Linked DNA regions of Streptomyces noursei ATCC 11455. The protein of the gene in region 1 interacts with the protein of each later gene in a pairwise test. Links are inferred from orthologs where the notes say so. Each region holds a gene or a part of one and is shown on either strand. Other genes may lie near its edges. The genes, in order: SNOUR_RS35680 and lhgD.

What was found.
Region 2: the proteins of SNOUR_RS35680 (region 1) and lhgD interact in binary tests that used the Escherichia coli proteins (3 or more experiments, as listed by UniProt). The link is inferred for Streptomyces noursei ATCC 11455 from one-to-one orthologs.

Annotation. Positions count from the first base shown.
Region 1 is NZ_CP011533.1:8,360,339-8,363,460, forward strand. The notes cover bases 119-2,931. They hold SNOUR_RS35680 (peptidylprolyl isomerase), read left to right. Parts: upstream 119-1,290; coding sequence 1,291-1,572; downstream 1,573-2,931. Other genes in these bases: SNOUR_RS35675 (ATP-binding protein), read right to left, coding at 119-628; SNOUR_RS35685 (universal stress protein), read right to left, coding at 1,955-2,485; SNOUR_RS35690 (SDR family NAD(P)-dependent oxidoreductase), read right to left, coding at 2,852-2,931. In the rest of the region: more of SNOUR_RS35675, read right to left, coding at 1-118; more of SNOUR_RS35690, read right to left, coding at 2,932-3,122. UniProt on the Escherichia coli protein: PPIases accelerate the folding of proteins. It prefers amino acid residues with hydrophobic side chains like leucine and phenylalanine in the P1 position of the peptides substrates.
Region 2 is NZ_CP011533.1:5,071,514-5,074,662, reverse strand. Bases 134-2,973 are described here. They hold lhgD (L-2-hydroxyglutarate dehydrogenase), read left to right. Parts: upstream 134-849; coding sequence 850-2,097; downstream 2,098-2,973. Other genes in these bases: trmB (tRNA (guanosine(46)-N7)-methyltransferase TrmB), read left to right, coding at 2,259-2,973; SNOUR_RS21485 (NsdA family TPR-like regulatory protein), read left to right, coding at 134-649. Also shown: more of SNOUR_RS21485, read left to right, coding at 1-133; more of trmB, read left to right, coding at 2,974-3,095. UniProt on the Escherichia coli protein: Catalyzes the dehydrogenation of L-2-hydroxyglutarate (L2HG) to alpha-ketoglutarate and couples to the respiratory chain by feeding electrons from the reaction into the membrane quinone pool.

The DNA.
Region 1 (3,122 bases):
CGGCGACGGCCCGTGCGATGAAGGTCTTGCCGCAGCCGGGCGGCCCGTAGAGCAGGAGCCCGCCGCGCAGGCTCTTGCCGTACAGGCGGCGCAGCTCCGGATTGCGCAGCGGCGCCAGGAAGGCGGCTTCGAGCCGCTCCTTGACCTGCTGCATGCCGCCCACGTCGGCGAGCCGGACGGTGCCTGGCCGTTCCACGTCCCAGGCGGCGGCGTCCCCGGGGTCGCCACTGCCGTCGACGGCGAGCGGCGCCTCGACGAACCGTGGCGGGACGATGTCGCCGACCTGGTCCTGGGCGGCCTTCCAGTCGAATCCCGGGGTCGGGGCGGGGCCGGCGGCCGGCGATGTGGTGGTGGGAGGTTGGGCGGGCGGTGCGGCCTGCGATGACGCGGGTGGCACGGCCTCGCGGGGCGGGGACGCGGCAGCACCGGTCAGGGCCCGGAGCATCACCTCGCGTGCCTGGGCATCCCCGGGCGCCTGCTGCAATGCCACGGCGGCCTCGCCGACCGCGGCGTCGTCGCACCCCGCGGTCAGCAGCAGCTCGGCCAAGTGGAGCCGCAGTGGTACGTCATCGGGCGTCGCGGCAACGGCCGAACGCATGCTTTGTATGAGGGGGGACTCCGCCGACATGTCCCCCACTTTACGGAGCCGACGTGTGCGACAGCGACTCGCGTGCGCCCCGGCCGAACTCCAAGGGCCCCACCCGGACCGCCGCGGTCACTCGTGTCCGCCTGCGGCAGCCACAACTCGCCTGCATGACAGGGCACTTGACCGCCATAGAGGAAGGGAGTCGCCCGCGGAGGCCGGGGCGTCGACGCATGTGGAGTCTTCGTCATGGGCGGCTGCTCGGCCGCGGCGGTCCGTTCTCCAGGACGATCGGTACGCCGGCGCCGAGCTTCCGGAACCCCTGATCGCCTGCGGGACGAACCCGCCGGACACGCGCGGGAGACCGAACTGCCTCGATTCTCCTAATTCAACCCATTCTCCTAATTTTCCGAATTCGCCGACTTTCCCGACTCGTGGATCCGGCGGACCGCCGGGTTCGGCCCGGCGGATCATGCGGTGCGGCCGAGGTGTCGTGCCGGTGGACCGGCACCGAGAGCAGCGAAAGGGCCTGTCCGATGGGCCATGGGATGACCGTCTGTGAGATGGTGCATGCCTGACTCACGAAGGCCGCTCAGGGGAGGCCGAAGGGACCTGTGGCGGGTCGGGAGCCGTGATCGCTGCCACCCGGAAGGTCCCTGGGCGTGTAACCCTTGGTGGCATTGCCGTGTACTTGAAAGGTGTAAGAAATGGCTAGGGCAACCGCACGTCACATCTTGGTCGCCAGTGAAGACGAGGCGTCGAAGCTGAAGGCGCAGATCGAGGCCGGTGCAGACTTCGCCGGGCTTGCTCAGCAGCACTCCACGTGCCCCTCCGGGCGTCAGGGTGGTGACCTCGGGTCGTTCGGGCCGGGTCAGATGGTCAAGGAATTCGACACGGTCGTCTTCTCTGCTCCGGTCGGCACGATCCAGGGCCCGGTGAAGACCCAGTTCGGGTTCCACCTCCTTGAGGTCACCAGCCGCGAGGACTGACGCGAGCGATGTGCCGGGCTGCGTCGTGAGGCGCAGCCCGGTTCCGTCGGCAGTCATGCGCGGAGCCGGATGGCGGCGCTGCCCGGGTCGCCTCCACCACGTCGCGCACGAGGTACCCGGCCACTGGGACGATTTCCCCGGCCTGTACCGCAAGTTGGCTCCCCGGACCGTCCGTTTCCTCGTTGCCGACAAGCTCAACCACGACATGGTCGCCTCCTGGTTCATCGCCGCCGGGTGGCGCAACTGGACCGCGACGGAGCGCGCGGCGCTGGAGAACGTGTGGCATGCCTGGTGGTGGTCCGTCCTGCACAGTCACCCCAGCACCGGAGACGTCACCCACGTATTGGAGACGCTCGGCGTCATCACAGGGGCGCGGCACGCTTCAGTCGGTCAACCCGCGGGTGGTGAGCGGGAGTTTCCACACGTTGCGGCGGTGTGCGGCGGTGAGGGCGTGGTGCAGGGGAGAAGGGGGAACGGCCAGCACCGTGCAGCGGGCGCGTGCCACGCAGTACCTGGCGACGGACGGCCGCACCGCGCGGCGCAGCCTGCCGCGCGCTCCGGCGCCGATCACCAGGAGATCGTCGTTGCGGTCGGCAGCCGTCAGCAGCACCGTGCCCGGCTTGCCGCGCCCGATCATGGGCTGGAGCGGGACTCCGGGCCCCTCACTGCCGAAGGCGGTGCCCAGCGCCTCCATGAGCTGCTCGTTCGCCATGCGGTGCCACTTGGCGACCAGCGACGGAGGGTGGGAGCCGCCGCGGGTGGGGAGGTCGCCGCCGGGCGGCTCCCAGGCCAGCACGGCCCACAGTTCGGCGCCGCGCAGGCGGGCTTCGGCGGCGGCCCGGTGCAGAGCCGTCAGGCTCCCCAGCGAACCGCTCACGCCGGCCACGACGCGCGGGCCGAGGGGACCGGCCATGGGCCACGCTCCTTGTCTGTGCCGTCCTCGCGTGATCCGAGCCGTGCTTCCGCGCCGCGACTGCGTCCCGCGTGTCTGTGTCCCGTTCATCGAAGCGTCGCCGATGGAGCGGTCGTGTCTCGTTGGCGATTCCTTTACGCGGGCGCGGGAGACCCTGACGGCGCCATGACGCCGGCCGGGCCACCGGGCGGGGCGACTGGGTGCCGCCCCGCCCGGTGGTTCAGCCCTGGTTGGCTTTGCCGCCGTGGTTGGCCTTCTTCTTGCGGCGGGCCTTCTTCTTGCGGGCGCGCTTGGACATGGGACGTACGGGCCTTTCGGATGGAGGGGAGGGAGGGCGCCTCGTGACGCCTCGGTCGCCGGTGTGTTTCAGGCGTGCTGGCCGACGAGTTGGTCGGCGAGTTTGGTGAGGCGCTTGACGGTGCGGTCCTCGGTGGCGGCGGGTGCCGGGTCGACGCGCTGGTCGCGGTCGTAGTAGGCGCCGTTGACGACGTCGATGGACGGGTCGCACAGTCGGACCACGTGGGTCGCGCCCTGGGCGGCGGTGTCGCCCTGGATGTCGTAGAGGGGGAGCAGGTCCGTCTCGCAGATGCCCGGGTGGACGGAGACCGCGGTGACGCGGGGGTCGGCGGCGAAGATG
Region 2 (3,149 bases), 3.3 Mb from region 1 along the record:
GCTGCGGCTGGCGCGGGCCGCCGCCGACGTCCCCCTGGGCGGGTATGTGCTGGCGTCGATGTCCCTCCAGGCGACCTACCGCGGGTTCGCCGACGAGGGCGTCGATCTGGCCCAGGCCGCCCTGGAGCGCAACCGCGGCCTGGCCACCGCCCGCACCATGAGCTTCTTCCGGCTGGTGGAGGCGCGGGCGCAGGCCAAGGCCGGGGAGGCGCGCGCCTGCGAGGTGGCGCTGAAGGCGTCCGAGGGCTGGCTGGAGCGCTCCCGCAGCGGCGATCCGGATCCGTCCTGGCTGGACTTCTACTCCTACGAGCGCTTCGCCGCCGACGCCGCCGAGTGCTACCGGGACCTGCGGCTGCCCCGTCAGGTGCGGCGCTTCACCGAGCAGGCGCTGTCCCGGCCGACGGAGGAGTTCGTCCGCTCGCACGGGCTGCGCCTCGTGGTGTCCGCCGTCGCCGAACTGGAGTCCGGCAATCTGGACGCGGCCTGCGCCGCCGGCACCCGCGCCGTCGAGGTCGCCGGCCGGATCTCCTCGGCCCGCACCACGGAGTACGTGCGCGATCTGCTGCACCGCCTGGAGCCGTACGGGGACGAGCCCCGCGTGGTCGAACTCCGCGAGCGGGCCCGGCCGTTGCTGGCCGCGCCGGCCTAGCGGCGGCACGGGCGGGACGGGCCGGGGAGCGGGTCTGTGGGCCGGCCGTCGAAGGGGCGTCGCGGCGGGCCTGTCGCCGCAGGTCAGACTGGTCACTGCGGATTGTCGGTGCCGCCCGTCATGATGGACTACGTCGTCGGCGATGACGCGCGGGCCCGCGGCGACGGGCGGGTCGGCGGTCATGCGGTTGGGGAGGTGCAGTGGCGGCGTACGACTGCGACGTGCTGGTGATCGGTGCCGGGATCGTGGGGCTTTCCACGGCCCATGCCCTCACGCGCGCGGCACCCGGTATACGCGTCGTGGTGCTGGAGAAGGAGCCCGCCGCGGCCCGCCACCAGACCGGGCGGAACAGCGGCGTGATCCACAGCGGCATCTACTACCCACCGGGTTCGCTGAAGGCCCGCTTCGCCCTCCAGGGGGCGGCGGAGATGGTCGAGTTCTGCACCGCGCACGACATCCCGCACGAGGTCACCGGCAAGCTGATCGTCGCCACCGACCGCGCCGAGCTGCCCCGGCTGCACGGCCTCATCCAGCGCGGCCGCGAGCACGGCCTGCCGGTGCGGGAGCTGGGCCCGGCCCAGATCGCCGAGTACGAGCCCGAGGTGCGCGGCCTGGCCGCGATCCACGTGGGCACGACCGGCATCTGCGACTTCGGGGCGGTGGCCCGGCAGCTGGCCCGCCTCGCGCAGGAGGACGGGGCCCGGGTCGTCCTCGGCGAGGAGGTCACCACCATCGCCCGCCGCCCCGGCCGGGTCGCGGTCCGCACCGCCGGCGGCACGGTCTACCGCGCCCGCGCCCTGGTCAACTGCGCCGGGCTGCACTGCGACCGGGTGGCGCGGCTGGCGGGCGACGCCCCGGGCATGCGGATCGTGCCGTTCCGGGGCGAGTACTACACCCTCGCACCGGAGCGCGCCGCCCTGGTCCGCGGGCTGGTGTACCCGGTCCCCGACCCCGCCTTCCCGTTCCTGGGCGTCCATCTCACCCGCGGCATCGACGGCTCCGTCCACATCGGGCCGAACGCCGTCCCCGCGCTGGCCCGCGAGGGCTACGACTGGCGCACCGTCCGTCCCACCGAGCTCGCCGGCACGCTCGGCTACCCCGGTTCCTGGCGGATAGCCCGCCGCCACTGGCGCTACGGCGCGGGCGAGCTCCACCGCTCGCTGTCCCGCCGTGCCTTCACGGACGCGGTCCGCCGCCTGCTGCCGGCCGCCCGGGAGGAGGATCTGCTGCCGTCGCCGGCCGGGGTCCGGGCCCAGGCCGTGCTGCCCGACGGCACCCTCGTCGACGACTTCCTGTTCGCCGAGTCCCCCGGCATGATCCACGTCCTCAACGCCCCGTCCCCGGCCGCCACGGCCTCCCTCCCGATCGGGCGGGAGGTGGCCCGGCGGGTGACCCGGCTGCTGGGGCTCCCGGAGTGCGCGGCGCAGGACGGGGGCCTCGCGGGGTGAGGGGCGCCGGGGCCCGTCCGGCCGTGGGCCCGTGGGGACCGCCCGGATTCCGGTCGGCGCCGCGCTGACCTGCGGATTCGAGTGACGGTGGGGGCTGCCCGGCGCATGGCCGCCGGCGGCGTTCCCGTCCGCCGCGGTGGCGTCCGTAGAATCGACCCACTGTGTCCGAGAACCCCGCCACCCCCGAAACCACCGCCGCCGCGACCGCCGCCCCGGTGGACGAACCGCGCCCCCTCGGTGCCACCGCCGTCTCGGCCGCCGTGCCCCGGCGCGGCAAGCCGATGTTCCCCGACGGGACGGGACCGGCGGCCGACCCCGCGGGCTCGCACCACGAGCGGCGGATCCGCTCCTTCCAGCCCCGTCGCAGCCGCGTCACCGCCTCCCAGGGCGAGGCGCTGCGCCGCCTGTGGCCCACCTGGGGCGTGGACGTCGACGGGCTCTCCCGCCTCGACCTCGACGCGTTCTTCGGCGGGCTGCCGGTCGTGCTGGAGATCGGCTTCGGGATGGGCGAGGCCACCGCGCAGATGGCCGCCGCCGATCCGGGCACCGGCATCCTCGGCTGCGATGTGCACACTCCCGGCCAGGGAAGTCTGCTCGGTCTCGCGGAGCGGAACGGCCTGTCCAACATCCGGGTGGCCAACGGGGACGCGATCATCCTGCTGCGCGAGATGCTCGCCCCGGCCTCCCTCGCCGGCCTGCGCGTCTACTTCCCGGACCCCTGGCCCAAGAAGCGCCACCACAAGCGCCGGCTGATCCAGCCGGAGTTCGTGGCGCTGGCGACCACCCGGCTCGCACCGGGCGCCCTGGTGCACTGCGCGACCGACTGGGAGCCCTACGCCGAGCAGATGCTGGAGGTCCTCTCCGCCGAGCCGACGCTTGCGAACCTGCACGACGGCTACGCGCCCCGGCCCGACTTCCGGCCCTTCACCAGGTTCGAGGGCCAGGGACTGGACAAGGGGCACGTCGTGCACGACCTGCTCTTCCGCCGCCGGGGCTGAGGGCCGCCGCCCTCCGGGGCCCCGGCCCCGGAGGCACCCGCCCGCGCCGGTCCG